Regions from separate parts of the Peribacillus sp. NPDC097264 genome, predicted to be linked through region 2. Evidence: riboswitches for the same ligand, from Rfam matches in the RefSeq annotation. Region 2 holds a riboswitch; the other holds the start of a gene.

Region 1 (9,041 bases), on a different contig from region 2:
ACGGCCAGCATAAAGATGATTGACATGATGAAACCGACCAATGTTCCGGAATATAAATCGTCTTGAAATAATTCCAATAAGAAATTCGCCAATAAAAACTCGATAAAAAACGGTACCAGGACTAAAACAAGTACAAGGATGGAAACAAGTTCCCTCCAGGACCATGCTCTACTTTCAAAATATGTATGCAAGACCATTCCCCCTCTAAACGTTATCTTCAGTTTAAAAGGTTACGTAACGTTACCTGCAAGCACTTATTTTCCAAAAATGCCCCAATGATGGTGCATACAAAAAAAGACCGCAAGCAAATGCTGCGGCCACCGGTCCATACTTTTAATGTTTGAATGCTAGTTGATATTGCTTTGGAAGCTCAATCTGTTTATTCAGCGTTTTAGAAGCCTCTAATGTCCAGTAAGGATGACGGAGCATCCCTCTTCCCACTGCCACCAAGTCGGCTTCTTCGTTACCAATGATCGAGTTGGCAAGGATCGGGTCTTCCAATCGGCCTACAGCAATTACTGGGACGTCCAGCGCTTTTTTGATTTCTCTCGCTAATGGCGTTTGATAATTGGCATGCGTGCCCGGTCTTCCATCAGCGCCAATCGGACCTTCTCCACCGGAGCTGACATGGAACATATCCACACCCGCTTCTTTAAAGACTTTCGAAAACTCGATGCTCTCTTCAATTCCATATCCTCCATCCACATACTCTTTAGCAGAGATGCGCATGATCAAAGGCATATCGGCAGGCATTTCACTTTTCGCCGCTTTAATGACTTCCACTCCGAACTTGGTCAGGTCTTTCCCGTATTCGTCTTCCCGCTTATTCGTAAGTGGAGAGGTGAACTGGTGAATTAAATAGCCATGTGCACCATGCAACTCAATGACGTCGAATCCAGCTTGTACCGCTCTTCTGACAGATAGACGGAACTTCTCGACCATTCCCTTCACTTCTTCCGTTTCCAAGGCTCTCGGCGTTTTATACGTTTCATCAAAGGCAATCGCCGATGGGGCAACAGGTGTCTCTGCATCTTCGGCTTTGCGTCCTGCATGGGCGATTTGGATGCCGATTTTTGCTCCATATTGATGCACTTCATCGACAATCTTAGTGAAAGCACCAACTTGATCGTCAGACCATAGACCAAGGTCGCGATTGGAAATCCGGCCATCCGGTTCCACATCGGTCATTTCCACGATGATCAAACCTGTGCCGCCAATCGCTCTGCTTACATAATGATGTTGGTGCCAGCTTGTCGGTACGCCATCTTCAGCCATGACTGAATACTGACACATAGGTGGCATGACGACTCTATTTTTAAGATCGAGATTTTTTATAGAATAAGGGGAAAATAAATCTTTCATAGTATCTAACTCCTTCTCAAAGTATTATAATGCATGCACATGCATTTATATCATGCACAAAAAGTAGTGTCAACTAATTCAAATCGACCGATGCTCAAATCGGCTATTGTCATTGATCCATCCTATTGGTACATTTAATTTAACGAATGGTACATGTAAAATAGGTAAACAGAGGGAGGCAAAAAGATATGTCCCATGAACAATCCCTTATAAATACTTGGTTATCCTTTACACATATACATGCCGAGCTCTCCAATGACCTTGATAGAGCCTTGCAGGAAAAGCACCAAATGCCCTTGAATGAGTTTTACGTTTTATTGTACTTATCTCAGGCACCCGAAAAAAAATTGAGGCTTTTGGAATTACAGCGGCTTGTCGGGTTAAGCCAAAGTGCCATGTCCAGGCTTTCCGTCAGGATGGAAAACAAAAGTTGCGGGGTAATAAAACGGCTCGGATATGAAGATGACCGACGTGGCGTATGTGCCCTCATCACGGATAAGGGTGAGCAGCGCCTTCGCGAAATGTTGGAAACGGTTAACGAAACGCTTAACACATCATTATCCAACAGTGACATGGGTACAGCCCTTGCTTTTTTCATGAATGGTCAATCATCGAGTAAGGACGATTGAATGAAAAAAAGAGATAGACTGCAAGCTCGTCTATCTCTGCCTTTCCTTAAAAATCGAAGTTGTCAGGATCTGGTCCGACTCGATGATTCTGATTCATTTCATTCATTCGCGCCATATCTTCTTCCGTTAGTTCAAAATCAAATACCGAGGAGTTCTCCACGATTCGATGCTCTTTTGTCGACTTTGGAATCGTCACGATTCCATTTTGTAAATCCCAACGTAAGATGACCTGGGCCACGGATTTTCCATACTTGGATGCAATCTCTTGAAGGTCCTTATTATCTAATAATTCACCTTGCATTAATGGAGACCAAGCTTCCAATTGAATGCCTTCTTGTCGGCAAAATTCCAGCAATTCCCTTTGAGTTAAGCGCGGATGACATTCAACTTGATTGACCATTGGCTTCACTTCTGCCTCATTCAATAAATCCTTCAGATGGTGGATTTGGAAATTACTTACCCCGATCGCTTTTACCTTTCCTTCTTTATAAAGAGTCTCCATTGCTCTCCAAGCCTCTTTATATTTCCCTTCGACTGGCCAATGAATCAAGTAAAGATCAAGATAATCCAAACCTAGCTTCTTTAAGCTAGTCTCGTAAGCAGCGATTGTCGATTCGTAGCCTAGTTCGGAATTCCAAACTTTTGACGTTACAAACAAATCCTCTCTTACAATGCCCGCTACCTCTAGACCTTCGCGGATTCCTTGCCCTACTCCCTCTTCATTCGCATAAATGGCTGCAGTATCAATGCTGCGATACCCGTGTTTAATGGCTACTTTGACTGCATTCACTAACTCTGGGCCTTCCTCCACTTTAAATACACCTAAACCGAACCAAGGCATTTCGACGCCATTATGTAATGTTGTTGTTGCTTGTAAACTATTGACCATAATCAGAAACCTCCAATTTTTATTATCCACTATAAGAAATGTCTACTGCTTTTGAGGCATCATCCACCTCACCATCCATTATGATATATTTTAGTAGTAAAATACAGTAATGTACTTTAAAGGATAAGACGTATGATGATTTACAGTGCTTGAAAGAAAGTGTTGAGCGAGAAACTGAAGATTGACAAAGGAAGGAACCCTTATGTCCCATGTAGAAAACTATATACAGCGGGGGAACATTAGGAAATGATTAATAGGAGGAAAACATGAGAGTACTATTTGAGTTAATCCGGATTCTTTTATTATTCGGTATTGTCGGGGCATTGTGTTCCGTTCTGTTAGAGAATGTGTATCAGAGTTTCGGAATAGATTATAATCAGTATAGCTACTTCGGTTCTGTGGCCATACTTATATTATTGTTTGTTTTATATAGAAACAAGTTGCAATTCAGTGGGTGGTACAAAGGGAAAAAAGAAAAGCTGCCAAAAAGGGTTACCCAGGTCCTTTTCTTATTCTCCATCGTATTGTTATCTTTACCTCCCCTATTACAGCTTATGAGCTAATCATTGGGAACGTAATTATATGTGAGTTGGGGTGAACGATGTGCGGAGTGTGATTAATCTATTGATTCTCTTTCTTCTTCTCGGCGGATTTTGGTATGGGTATGGAAAAGACATTCAGGAGTCGGGATTAAAGGCGGGAATCGGATCTTTCACGACGGATGTTCGCTCTCTCTTAACCAAACCTGAAGTATCAAATGCCATTGAAAAACTGAATACCAGAGTCAACCAGTTGATAGGCAAATTGACGGATACATTCGATCAAGCAAGAGATGAGGAACAAACCGAAACGAAAAAGGTGGATAAACCTGACTTGAAGGCCCCTGCTGAATCCTCCTTTTCGGTCCGTAATATCGAGCTTGGCGACACAAAGGAATCCGTCGAAAAGCAGGCAGGTGAGGCCAAACGCCATTCCCTGAACGAATATGGAGTAGAGTGGTTTGCCTATCATGAAAATTATCAAAATTTCTTCATGGTGGCCTACGACAGCAAGAATAGAGTCGTTGGTCTCTATACAAACCAGGATTTGATTTCATCCAAGCAAGGAATCAAACGAAATACACCCAAGGAAACCGTGACGAAAAAATTGGGTAAACCAATAACAAAACTGCTTAAAGGAAATGTATATTACCAGATTCAAAGCAATGGTGAATATGATACGTTCAAAATGGATAACAGCTTCGTCACGATTTTTTATGATAAACACGAGGATAATACAGTCACATCGATCCAAATCATCAGTGCAGGTCTTGAACAGCAAAAAAGCACCTATTTTGCCCCCTCCAGCCCGGAGCTTAAAAAGGGATTTGAATATCAACTATTCGACTTGACCAATGCCTCAAGGGTCAATCATGATCTTTCCGTCCTGTCATGGGATAAGCAGGTGAAAGTGACGGCCCAAGATCACAGTAAAGACATGGCCGTCAACCAATACTTTAACCATACTAATCTTGATGGGGAATCCCCCTTCGATCGGATGGAAAGTGACAAAATCTCTTTCCGCATGGCCGGAGAGAACCTTGCCGCTGGTCAGAACAGCAGTATCTTCGCCCACGAAGGCTTAATGAATTCCATCGGTCACAGGGAAAATAAATTACAAAAAGACTTTTCTTCACTGGGAGTGGGCGTCGCCTTTGAAGAAGATGAAAAGCCGTATTACACAGAAAACTATTTAAAAAGATAAGCCACTTTACATGCCGTAATCAGGAAAAGCCTGATCGGCTTTTTTATTTTCTTTAATATTCTGTTAATTTAGCATTTTAACTTGACTCCTACTTTATCACTGTAAGATAATACATAAGAGTAATAACATGGAAAAAAGACAGGATAACAGCCGCATCACTACATAGGAAAATGAGTAATGACACTCACGAATAAAGGCCCCATTTGCGAAAAGCCTAATGAATATAAGGGAGCCCTGACAAAAAACATCCGGAAAGTCACATAGAAGAAATTGAAAGTACGGAACAGCACTAAAACCCAAGAAGTCATTTTACTCTCTAACTTGCGCTGCTCTGGGTGAAAATAAAAAATACAAGAGGTAGATTGGGAGGGTGATCATGGAATCCGGGAACAGATTGAAACAGGAGCAACTCGATAAAATATGGCTGGCACTTATAATGGAAGCCAAAAAAAGTGGCCTAACGATAGAACAGGTCAAAAAATTCATCGAGAAGAACTCAAGTGACGAGCCTGCCCAAAAAATACGTTAAAAAAGTGGACTTCCAGGAGTCCACTTTTTCATCCAACAGCAAAAGGTGTGCGCAACTATGAATCAATGTACCTGGGATATTACGAGCTTGATTGGTCCCCTCACGAATCCATCCCTTTTCTAAACACTTTGGAGAATGGATGTACAGATAACACCTATATCATCTGCATGGGGAAAAGGCCGCCTACCAAACCAGGTTATTCAAGAACCGATGAACATCTTCATAAACTTGCTCCCGCTCTTTCCCCAATGTGATGATATGCCCTGATTGCTCATACCATATCAATTGCCTATGTTGCGTATCGACATCATTGAAGATCATGGGTGCACTTTCCGTATAGTCGGAATCGTCCAACCGGCCCTGTTGAACAAGAGTCGGTGCCGTAATCAAATCCAAATTTTCACTAGTATCTTCTATGACATGCAAAACATCTTTCAACGAGTGCATAGGCTCTTTTTCTAACCGTTTTATTTCTGCATCGATTTGGTCTGCGTCTTTGCCTTCGAATTTTTTGTAGGCCCTGGCATAACTGATCATACGATTATGTAATCGACTCACGTCTCTCCCTTGCATCGGGGCACACATGGAAACGACACCTTTCACAGGAAATTCCGTTCCCACTTTTAAAGAAAAGACCCCACCGAGGGAAATCCCGACAACGGCGATATCCTCGTACCCTCCTTCTTTAAGGTAACGGTACCCATCCACTACGTTTTTCCACCATTCCTTTGGACCTGTATGGATAAGTTCCTCAGCTGGCAATCCATGACCTTTATATAGAGGTGCGTGGCAGGTATAGTCGCGGTCATTGAGATAACGACCCAACTTCTTCATATCTGCTGTGCTTCCAGTAAATCCGTGAAGTAAGAGAACTGCTCTATCTCCACCTTTGTATGTGAATGACTCAGGTGCAATGACTTTCATACTATCTGCTCCTTTTCCTCAAGTTGTATATATTGAAATTTCTGATAAAATCATTAACTATTTAAAATAATCACCATTACCCCGATTATAGTACCTATGCCTTACTTAGGACAAGTGATGCGGTCCGAAGGACATTTTACTATGACTGGTTTTATTTAGCAATCTAAATTTTCCTTTTTTAGTTTAGCAATGATGTACCTTATATTTCGAGGTACATCCTGTTAATAAAAAGGTACGTAATCATACCGTACCTTTTCCCTTCTTATTATCGATAACCTTGTTTGACTACGCAGGACAGGAATCTAATTTCCTATAAGAAAAACCCGTTTAACAACGGGTTTTGTTTACTCGCATTCTCTCGATTCTAGCTTATCAAGGTTATGCTTTCTGTAGTTGGCACAAGAAAGCTTCAAGCATTCTCCCTGGACTTGCGGACCATATTTCTCGCGAAAAGCCTCCAAGCAATAGCACTTATCTTCTTCTTTAGTATCATCCACCAAGCGCATTCCCTCCATTATTGATCCGCTTATCAAGCCTTACATGGATTTTCCCCAATAGAATGGCCCCCATTGACTGAATGACCGTTTTGACAATAATCTGACCAACAATCGCGGCAGGTACAGAGGACCACGGCAAGATGTTCGCCCCCAGTGGACTAAGCCCAATCACCACAAATATTGCGGAATCGAAAAAGCCTCCAACTACCCCTGAGTAAAATACCCTCCAACTTAATGGTAGCTTCAATCGAGTATATATTTCCGTATCTGCCGTTTCCGCCACCACGAATGAAAGGGCTGAAGCAAATACGATTAATAATGTATCCCCTAACAAGAATGATACACTGGCTGATAAAATTAATGCCAGGATAATGCACAGATAAGTCCTTGCCCTGCCAAACTTATTTTGAACTAAATCACGGAAGATGAAGGTCCCTCCGATCAACAATGTCCCCATCGGGATGATGAACATACCAAATTGCAATGGCATAAAAGCGGCTGTCACCACATTCGCGGTCACAATGGACAATAAATACAATAGAACTCTAAACATTTCTTACAATCTCCTTTAATAGGAAAAAACAGCACCCTAAGAAAGAGTGCTGTTCTCCTTAGTTTTTTTGAGAGGGTAGCTAGAACCTCTTCCGCCTCAAGCGGATTATCTTTTTTCCTTTTTCATCTTATCTTGGATACGGGAGTAAATCAAGGATAAAAGTACCCCCTCGCGTATCTAAAAGTAAAGAACATATAATAGAAGAGAAACGGCATTCAATAGAAAGTATGACCTCCCCATCCTTTTCCTTACACGCCCCGTTTATTTCCCCAGATATACGTGTGCAGCTGGGGGAGCACCTTCACATCATTCAGTTCGTCATCGGCAATCACCCGATTAATTAACTGTTCATATTTCCCCAACAGTTCACTGACCAACTGCCGGTCGTCCGTCGTCACGCTGTCATCATTGCCTACCTGCAGGTAATAAGGAATGCCTGGATAGCGCGCATGTACAGTCTTCGCATATTGATAATCAGCTTCATCAAATACGACAATCTTCAAAGAGATTTGATTTTCATCCCTTCTATTGGAAAGCTTGGATAGGATATCATCAAGCACTTCAAAATCGGTCTTCATCCTTGAACTTGGCGGTTTTGGTGATATCGTCAGTTCATCAATATCGAGAAACCAATCCTGCCACCGGCTACCTTGTGTCTCCACGCCAATTCTGATGTTCTTCTCTTTTAAAAGGGTGATTAACTCAGCCATATTCTTCAAGAGGCCGGGATTACCCCCGGATATCGTCACGAAGGAGAAACCCTTGCCTCCCTTGAGTTTTAGCTCCTCCCATATTTCTTCAGCTGTCATGTGGACGATATCTTCCTTTCCTGTCCCATCCCAAGTGAAGGCGGAATCACACCAAGCACATGAATAGTCGCACCCAGCTGTCCGGACGAACATCGTCTTTTGCCCGATGACCATGCCTTCCCCTTGAATGGTCGGCCCGAAGATTTCCATGACGGGCAGCTTACTCACAGTCCATCCACTCCCGTCTTGCTTCAGCATAACTCGTCGGCGTTTCATAAAGACGGACAAATTCAACCCTAGCCCCTTTATAGTCCTTGTTTTGCAGGGCATCAGCCATCTTTTCATAAATCCAGACGACGATATTTTCAGCTGTTGTATTCATAAGTGGCAGCGTTTCATTCAAATAGCGGTGGTCAAGATGAATGTCGATTTCTTTTTTCCAGATCTCTTTGATGTCGCCAAAGTCAATCATCAACCCTCGGGAATCATTATAGCCGCTTATGCCAAAAATGACCTTATACGTATGGCCATGCAGATTCTTGCATTTCCCTTCATAATCATGAAGATGATGAGCTGCATCAAACGTGAATTCTTTGCTCACGAGCACCCGTCTTAGATGATAGTTCAATTGATTACGATGAATGTCCTGTTCTATTTTTTGAAGCTTATCGACAATCTTGAACCCATACATTATAGGTTCACCTGCCGTCTAATCACATAGTCATCCAGACCCTTTTTTCGAAGCTTGCATGCCGGACACTCCCCACAGCCATCGGCTATGATTCCGTTATAACAAGTCAGCGTCTTTTCACGAACGAAATCAAAGGCACCCAGTTGATCCGCCATTTCCCATGTTTCTTCTTTATTCAGCCACATAAGCGGCGTATCTATAACAAAAGACTGATCCATCGAGAGATTCAAAGTGACATTCAACGATTTAATGAACACATCCCGGCAGTCTGGATATCCGCTAAAGTCCGTCTCACAAACACCCGTTACAATATGCTTCGCCCCAATTTGGCTTGCAAGCACTCCTGCGAATGACAAGAACAGTAAATTCCTTCCCGGTACGAATGTAGACGGTAACTCCCCTTCTTCCCCTTCCGCCACGGCAATGTCACTTCTCGTCAACGCATTCGGCGCCAACTGGTTCAACAACGACATAT
Region 2 (9,041 bases):
GAATACGTGTTTCTTTCCATGATAATCAATTTGTTCTAGAGGATTATAATACTTCCAAACAAAAGGCAATGGATATCGCCGAAGATACATTGAAATATAGCAAAGATATAATGGAACTGTTTAAACAACGCTACGAAAAAATGAAGCAAAAGGGTACCCAGATCATTATGGAGAGTGCAAAAGCGGCGAAAATGCCTCATGTCCATACAGAACCTGTCATAGGTCGGAATGATCCTTGTCCTTGTGGTAGCGGGAAAAAATACAAAAAGTGCTGTGGCAGGGCTTAACTATATCGAAAAGGTGACTTCAATGGGAGTTGCCTTTTTTATTAAAAAAATGGGAAAATTAAGTGGTATTTAAAGAACATATGTTCTATAATGAAAAAGTAAGTAAATGGCCAGTGAGAAATAAAGGTAGTTAAATAGTTGGAATTTTATGTAAAACTATTTTTTATTTTCGAAAATCTGGTATATATAAGTTGAAGAGATTCTTTTTTATCTCTTTAATGGTTAACGACAACCAGATGGGATAGGTCTCCCTCGCCGAGGATAGTCAAATTATTGACGAAGGAAGGGGTAATCAAATGTCGAAAGAAAAAAGATTAATTCCTTACAAAGTGTTAGAAATAATGGAAAAGGCCAATGAGAAAGTTCCTGAAGGTGTGGAGCTTATAAAGGCACCGGAAATATGGGAACAAGGCAATTATGGTGAAGGTGTGGTCATTGCGGTCATTGACACTGGTATAGATAAGGAACATCCCGATTTAAAAGAGAGAATCATTGACGGAAGGGATTTTACTGAAACCGGGGATTACCATGATGATAATGGGCATGGAACCCATGTCAGTGGTACGATTTTAGCGACCCTGAATGATGTAGGTGTAGTAGGTGTGGCACCGAAAGCGAGTATTCTAGCTTTGAAGGCTTTAAATGGAAAGGGCCAGGGAGATATCAACTGGATCAATGGGGCATTGGAGTATGCAATCAATTGGAAAGGGCCGCAGGGTGAAAAGGTCTCTGTCATTTCACTTTCACTGGGAGGGCCCCCGGATGATAAGGAACATCAGCTCATACAAAAAGCGATACAGAATGATATTCTTGTCGTTTGTGCAGCAGGGAACGGTGGAGATGGCCGCCATGATACGGATGAGTTAGATTATCCAGGAGCTTATTCAGAAGTGGTGGAAGTGGGGGCAGTGGACTTAAGCCGGAACTTGGCAGATTTTTCGAATACGAATGATGAAATTGACTTAGTGGCACCGGGTGTCGATATTCTCTCCACATATCCAGGAAGCAAGTATGCTAAGCTCAGTGGGACATCAATGGCTACACCACATGTGAGCGGAGCTGCAGCCCTCTTGAAAATCATCTCAGAAAAAGAATTCGGTCGTAAATTAACAGAGGCGGAACTATATGCCCAACTGGTAAAAAATACGGAAGATTTGGGGATAAGCAAGAAGGCACAAGGAAATGGAATGTTGAATTTATCGATGGTCACGCATAGTGCACAGAATGAAATGAGAAGAACCATTGAGGCAAGCAAGACCATGGTTGTAGAATAATAAGTAAAAGATGCCCCAAGTGATTTTGGGGCATCTTCTTAAATGATTACTTCTTATTTTTACGTGCGGCTATCGTAAGGGCAATAATCGAGATGATCAAAGACAAAAGGCCAAGTATGATGATCAGTGTTTGATCGTTATTCTCTTCTTTGTCTGTGGACTCCTTCGATTTGTCTACGGAATCGGAATGAGAGTGATCACCTTCTTCGGCATGTTCATGGACTGATGAATCTTCATTGCTCTTGGAAGCTGCCGTAATTTCTGTTATGGAGTGTGGTAGGTCAGAACCTTCCTCTCCACTCCATTCGACAATCTCCCCATCGGCATAATATTGAAATGCATCCCAAGCGATATCGGCCTCATCCTTTGGATTTTGGGCAACGAACGTGAATTGTTGGAACTGGCCTGCAGCAATGCCATCACCAGTCGCTTCCCAGGTTACTGTTTTTACATGTCCTTTTTTATCCTTTTCCGTTGTCACTTTCCAATCGGGGACTGGTTGGTAACTTGAAAAGGTGATGCCTTCAGGAACCTTTAAGGCAACCTTCGTGGTAGATGATTCTTTTTCAACCGGAACTTTCAGTGTATAGGTTTCCCAAGCTTCAGGTGCTGAAGAGCTTGGGTTGACCGTGACATGGGCATTTGCAGATCCAGCAAAGAGGAATAGAGATGCCAATGCACCGATAATTAGCTTTGTACCATTTTTCATGTTTATTTCTTCCCTTCTCATTATGAGTTTCCTACTAATATTACAAAATCCGCATCAATAGAGTGGAGTTCCTTCGTTAAACCATGAACTTGAATCTTCCATTTTCCTGACATGGTTATAAGCGACTTGGTTTTGAATATACCCTTTTCTTCTTCCTGAAGGTGCAATTTTACTTCCCCTGTGTCTTCATCTAAAGGCTCCATGACCACTGTAAGCTGTTCGATATCTGTATAAGGGATGCCCTCATTATTTATTAATTCCACTTGAATGAGGTTCTCACCGATTTCATTGGGGGTCACCGATAAAGTTACTTGATCATTATTTTCAGTCATTTCCGTTTTCTCTACAGGACCTGGAGAAGACTTGGCTGTCTGAACATTTGTTAAAAGAGCAGCAATAAGGAGAATGATGATTCCCAGGCTGAATTCTATTCCAGTACTGAGGCCCAGCTTCTTCGTTTTTCTTTTCCCACGGAGTAAATGAAATGCCCCAAACCCTAACATGATGGACATAAGTCCGATTTTCCCGAGTAATAATTGTCCATATGTCGTATTTAGCAATGAATGAAGAGTTGGGACATGTTGAAAACTACTGTAAAGTCCGCTGACGATCAGGACAATCACAAAAAGAACGGCCCATGAGGAAAACTTCTGTATGATTGACCAATAAAACGTTTTTTTATCAACATCAGTCAGCTTCGGATTATAGGACTTTGGAAGAATTATCAGTATAGCCAATAAACCGCCTAGCCATAATGCCATGGACATTACATGGAGAAAATCCATAGATACAGCCAGGTATTGATGAGTTGTATCCATGGTATGTCCGATTAAGGCCTTGCAAACCATCAAGGCAGATATAAGGATAAAGGATGTTAGGAGAGAAACCTTGTTGAAGTAATTTCTCCATATAGCCAAAATTGCCACAAGTAAGGCAATTAGCAACACTATTTCTATCATCCAAATATTTCTGAATTGGGTGGACTGTAATACTTCTTTTAGGTAGATGCCATTGAAAGCATGCCACCAACCTACATCAGCGTCAATCGTAACTTTTAAAGGTAGACTCAATAGAATGGAAATCGCCAGTCCGGTATAAGATAGCCAGATATAGCGTCGGGCCCTATTGCTGATTTGATCAGGAGTAGGGCGTTTCACCAATGATAAATAAAAAAAGAGTGCACCAGTAAGAGCGGCAAAACAAAGATATTGAAGGCTTTGCAGGACTATTTGTGTTGTACTTGGAAAGCCTGCATGTTCTTCGCCGATCAGTTGATCGGATGGGATGTTGGATTCCCCATATTGAAAGGGAATTGTACCTTTGATGGGGTGACCATCACTAGAAACCACTCTCCATTTAATGATATAAACCCCTTCATCGAAAGAGCTTGACCATGTAGCTTCAAGAGTATCCCCTGAAACTTGGATATCTTGAAGTGGGATCTCCTTCCCCTCTTTGCTGTACATGGCAAGTGAGTGAAAGGAAGATTGTATAGTTTCACTGAATTGAATGCTGATCTTTTCAGGTATAGTATCCAAGCTCTCATTTGGGCTAGGATTCGAGCTCAAAATGGATGCATGGCCAAAGGCCGTTACCGGTAAGATAAACAAGGCAAGTAGACTGACGAACAGCCATATGTAATTCTTCATTTTGTTGTGCCAGCAACCTTTCTTAGTACTTCTATGAACTAGTATAAAATGAAAATGTGAAATAACAGTGAAAAAATGAAGAGAATCTCTCTACATTTTCTTGATCTATAAGCTAATTATTCTATTTCCTATTATGCATCATTAAGAAATAATTAAGCTTACCATGGTACTCTGACCTTACCATATTACAGGAAATGTAGGGGGGAGTACGTTGAAAAAGATAAAAAAGGCGAGAAGGTGATTTTGGCCGGTTCAATCGTGTGTATGGGGACGTTTACTTATATCCCGAACACAACAAAATAGGACAAGTAAACAAGTACTTATCCTATTTATATATCGGCAATTCAATTTTAACTTCGGTACCATGGTTTAGTTTGCTACTAAAGTGTACTTTTCCTTGGTGCGCTTCGATAATTCGGCAACTTACGGTCAGTCCAAGCCCAGTCCCTTTTTCTTTAGATGAAAAAAAGGGCTCCCCGAGATGTTTCATGCGATCTTTCTCGATTCCACAGCCATTATCCTTGATTGTAACGGAAATGGAATGGTTAATATGCTCAATTTCTATCGAAATATGGGATGCTGTTGCTTCCAGAGCATTTTTGACCATGTTGATGAATACTTGTTTCAGCTGGTTTGCTTCGCATAAAATAAGCGGTATATCGTTTTTTACCTCGATAGAAATTTGAGCGGAAGAAGAATCGGCTTCTACAAGAAGCAAGGATCTGACTTCATCGATCAATTCTACGATCTGATTTTGACTGAACATGATTTCCTGAGGCTTTGCTAGGACAAGCAATTCGCTAACGATTAAGTTGATTCGGTCTAATTCGCTAAGCATGATGGTGTAATATTGATCATGGGGTTGGTCGTTTTTTTTCAGGAGTTGAACGAACCCTTTTAAGGACGTTAAAGGGTTGCGCACTTCATGAGCAACACTTGCTGCAAGTTCACCGATGATCGAAAGTTTCTCGGATTTTCGTAAGCGTCTTTCTGTTTCACGAATTTGTGTTACGTCTTTTGCATACGTAATGATACCGGCTAATTCTTTGCCCACTAACATGGGAACAAAAGTACAAGAAAGTAAAATGGAATTCCCGTATTTGGTAACAAGCGCTATATCTTTTCCTTTTTTAATCCCCTTCTGATTTTCCACGACATATTGACAGGATGATTGGATGAGCTCTTTAGCTTCTGCGGAAAAATCCAAATCAATAAAAGGGTCCCCTTGAACTTCACCTTTACGGAATCCAGTGACGGTTTCAAATCTTGGATTGACGTTTGTGATGGTTCCTTTCAAATCAAGCATTAACATGGGGGAAGGGTTGTGATCAAACAAAGACTTATAACGCTGTTCACTAGCAAGCAATTGACTTTCCGCGGCAATTCTTTCTGAAATATCCCTACCTATGACTACTAACCCTTTTCGTGAACCATCTTCATGAAATAATGGGACTTTGATGGTATCGAAGGTCTTAAAATGACCGTTTGGCAGTGGAATATTCTCCTCACAACGCGTAATCTTCTTCATTGCCCATGTTTCTTGATCGGAATCTTCACAGTAAATCAATGAATCTCTGTAGAATTGGGAGTACTCGGCAAGCTCGCTATCTTTTTTTCCTTTATAGTCCACATTCTCCAATTGGAATAACTGAAGTCCAAACGTATTCGATTCTAGCCATCTACCTTCTCCATCCTTAAAATTCACAAAGTCTACCATTGAGTTAATAAGGGTACTTCGAAGTTGTTCTTCTTCTTTTAGTTGTTTGAACTCTTCTCTTTTAGATAAGTAGAGAAATAAAATCAAACCGATTAATAGGACAAAGATGAACCCTTCTGCTCGCTGGAGTTGAAGGAACGCCTCTTTAGTATTCAAGGAATTCATTAAATAGTAATTGAAAACAAGTAATGTGGTCATTCCAGAAAGAATGTAGATTACTAATATGATACGTCTCGGCATATGGGTCTCCCTGAATTCTCCGACATTTCAAAGCTGAAATACATACACATTTTAACAAACTATTGGCTGAAAATATACGATTCCACACAAAAAAACAGGCAGCAAGGTTACCTGTTTTTCTTAAAGAGTGATAGGTTCTTTTTTTTCTTGAAGCGCTTGTAGATAAGGAAAAAGGTTAAGAGCAGGAAACCGAGTACAATCAATGTATATTGATTCATCTCTACGGAAAGAAGTCCATATGGAATTAAAGAGAGAAAGAAGAAGTAGATGAGATTGCCTAATGCTGTTGCCATTAAGAAATCTTTGAAGGTGACGGAACTAACTCCAGCTGCAAGGTTTATTAAACTTGTCGGTATGAAAGGGAAAATTCTACCGGTAAAGACATACATAAACCCATGATCCTTGACGGAATCCTGCGAGTCGGTACCCATCTTTCTTAAAATCAATGACTGGAACCAGTGCCTGGCAGCATAGAAAATGGTTCCTGACGCGACCACGCTTGTTAACCAACTCCATAGATACCCGAATGCAAAGCCAAAGATCGTTACATTAATTGTTAAAAGTAAAATCAGGGGGATGACAGTAAAGGAGTTCTGAATGATCATCAAAACGAACGTCACTACAAAGGTAAGAAGGAGATTTTCTGTCAATATGGCTATCACGGATTCCAAGTCGCTATTCCAAATCATCGTGAATAATTCTGAATTTAGCCCGATGAATGTTACTACAATCAGAAGGACGAGTAACATCAGTATTTTTTTCTGCAAAAAGTCACCACCATTTATCAATTTTTTTGAGTATGGTTGAAAAAAAGAGCCGCTGCATGTAGCAGACAGCTCTTTGAATATAGAATGTTCTTTTACTTTATGCACAGTGAGTTCAAAGCAACTTTCCAAATTGAATTCTTTTATTCATCATATAAATGATGGGTGCCCCGATCAGTAGGACGAGGAATTCCCCGGCTGCTGTTGTTGCCCAACTTATTAAGAATGGCAATCCTAAGACTAGATTCAATTCTATGGCTATTAGGAACATCGTAACCGTGAATATGATGATGGTCATGGCCATTCGACCCTTAATGCCCGTTATGAAACGGGAAGAAAAGATGACAAGCAATAAGGCTATCAGAGATTGCCCGACCCCAAAAATCAAGTCATATGCCCCTAACTGTGAAAAGAAAAGGTTCGATATGAACACACCGACGACTATGCCGGATATATATTTCTTATTAAATACAATAAGATGATTCAACATTTCGGGAATGCGGAATTGAAGCACCCCAAACATAATCGGCTGAAGCACGAATGAGACAGCGATATAGATGGCAGCCAATAGACCATTTATCGCGAGCGTACGAATATTCATATTTTTCTCTCCCTAGTTTTTTATCGTGGGATGGTTACGAACCACGTTAGGCTTTTGCCCGAAGTTTAATAGTATCGTATTTTGGCCTCTTTCGTCAATTTCAAGATTTTATGCGAAATATTGAATATTTAGAATAAAGGAAAGAGATTTTGCTTTACTATAGTGAAGAATGGTACGATTCATAAAAAGAGTTAAAGGAAAGGGATGAAAGTAAATGTCAATCGAGAGTGTTAGGGCCCACTTTAAACAATGGAACAGGGAACATGATGTGATGGAATTCAAAACATCTAGTGCCACAGTAAACCAAGCTGCGGAGACAATCGGGGTTATACCCGCGCGCATTGCCAAAACGTTGTCATTTAGGGGAGAAGGAGACCAAGCAATTTTGGTCGTGGCCGCTGGAGATGCGAAAGTCGATAATAAGAAGTTCCGGAAAATGTTTGGGTTCAAGGCAAGGATGTTATCTCCAGAAGAAGTTCTTGAACAGACCGGACATGCAATCGGGGGTGTCTGCCCATTTGGATTGGCAAATGAACTGGATGTTTACTTGGATGTTTCGATGAAACGGTTTGAGACAGTTTTCCCGGCTTGCGGGAGCGCGAACTCAGCCATTGAACTTTCACTCGGGGATTTATTTCAATTCTCAAAAGCAAAGGACTGGGTAGATGTTTGCAAGGACTGGGAACAAGAAGTGAATGAAGATATGCAGAAACATATCATTTGAATGAAGGAATAAAGTCCACTTCATGTGGACTTATTTCTGATAGTGGGGAGTTATTAGGTTCTAATGAATGAGGATAGAATGCTAATGATGGAGGGTCATGGATGTCCAATGTAGAGTACAAAAACAATAATAGTAGTTATCACAGTCTTAAAAATCTATATGAGGAAAATATCACGGTCAGAAGCATAGCCCAAGAGTTTGAGTTTTGTGGAAAAGATGAATCGGCCATTGATATCAAAAATGTAATGGAGGAAAAACACTTTGATACATTGGCCGTGAAAGACCAGGGGGAAATCGTTGGTTATATCGATAGACATGAACTTGGCGAAGGGAACATTTCGGATTATATGAAGCTCTTTTCCCCAAGGGAACTTGTATCGGATTCAACGCCCTTGATCCAATTGTTAGGCATTTTTAAGAAGAAAACGAGGGTATTCGTGTTAGAGAATAATTCAATCAAAAAGTTAATCACGCATGCCGACCTCCAAAAACCACCAATCAGGATGCTGATTTTTGGCTATATCACTTTATTGGAAATGAGACTTAGTGATATTATCATGCATCGATTCGGGGGTGAAAGCTGGTATCCGATGATTAGTGAGGATCGTCTACATAAGGCAAGTGAATTATATGAAAGGAGAATGGAGAAAAATGAGGAGATTAATTTAATTGAATGTCTACAAATTAGCGATAAATTCGACATTATTCATAAAGATAAAGAGTTGAGAACATTTTTTCAAATCCCATCCAAAAGTAAAGGGAAGAAAGATGCCAATGCCATCAGGAAGTTACGGGATAAGATTTCACATGCTAATGAACTTGGGATGGATATGTCTTGGATTGAAATCATAGAAGTGGTCGAAATCTGTGGCCGCTTGCTGGAAATCTCTGAGTCCTATCATTATGAATGGTAAACAGATAGAAGGAGTGAACAGAAAGGGAGAGTGCTGGTTGCTCCATTTTCAATATCCCGGAAAACCTTGAGGAAGTCGTTAGGAGAACCTGTTAGTATGCGGTTCTTTTTTTGTTGCGGAAAAAAGCTGCCTGAATGGAAGGCAGCTTTTCTCGGTCTTTAA

The links. Region 2 has a riboswitch for preQ1 ahead of ACQKL0_RS17935 (QueT transporter family protein). Riboswitches for the same ligand answer to the same signal wherever they lie in the genome.
Region 1: another riboswitch for preQ1. It lies ahead of ACQKL0_RS14565 (VUT family protein); the one in region 2 lies ahead of ACQKL0_RS17935 (QueT transporter family protein).

What each region holds. Positions count from the first base shown of each region.
Region 1 is NZ_JBNNSR010000008.1:126,600-135,640, reverse strand. Features, by position in the region: gene ACQKL0_RS14610 (CPBP family intramembrane glutamic endopeptidase) at 1-197, opposite strand, end outside; gene ACQKL0_RS14605 (NADH:flavin oxidoreductase/NADH oxidase) at 334-1,362, opposite strand; gene ACQKL0_RS14600 (MarR family winged helix-turn-helix transcriptional regulator) at 1,551-1,991, shown strand; gene ACQKL0_RS14595 (aldo/keto reductase) at 2,038-2,880, opposite strand; gene ACQKL0_RS14590 (hypothetical protein) at 3,147-3,443, shown strand; gene ACQKL0_RS14585 (CAP domain-containing protein) at 3,484-4,623, shown strand; gene ACQKL0_RS14580 (anti-repressor SinI family protein) at 5,000-5,152, shown strand; gene ACQKL0_RS14575 (alpha/beta hydrolase) at 5,336-6,076, opposite strand; gene ACQKL0_RS14570 (hypothetical protein) at 6,421-6,576, opposite strand; gene ACQKL0_RS14565 (VUT family protein) at 6,566-7,126, opposite strand; PreQ1 riboswitch class I at 7,179-7,221, opposite strand; gene queE (7-carboxy-7-deazaguanine synthase QueE) at 7,375-8,103, opposite strand; gene queD (6-carboxytetrahydropterin synthase QueD) at 8,096-8,566, opposite strand; gene queC (7-cyano-7-deazaguanine synthase QueC) at 8,566-9,041, opposite strand, start outside.
Region 2 is NZ_JBNNSR010000013.1:26,750-35,790, reverse strand. Features, by position in the region: partial or broken gene ACQKL0_RS17965 (SEC-C metal-binding domain-containing protein) at 180-287, shown strand; gene ACQKL0_RS17960 (S8 family peptidase) at 584-1,561, shown strand; gene ACQKL0_RS17955 (YcnI family protein) at 1,608-2,270, opposite strand; gene ACQKL0_RS17950 (copper resistance protein CopC) at 2,291-3,919, opposite strand; gene ACQKL0_RS17945 (ATP-binding protein) at 4,245-5,876, opposite strand; gene ACQKL0_RS17940 (TVP38/TMEM64 family protein) at 5,984-6,643, opposite strand; gene ACQKL0_RS17935 (QueT transporter family protein) at 6,756-7,241, opposite strand; PreQ1 riboswitch class I at 7,248-7,292, opposite strand; gene ACQKL0_RS17930 (YbaK/EbsC family protein) at 7,456-7,965, shown strand; gene ACQKL0_RS17925 (hypothetical protein) at 8,067-8,879, shown strand; gene ACQKL0_RS17920 (DUF3892 domain-containing protein) at 9,038-9,041, opposite strand, start outside.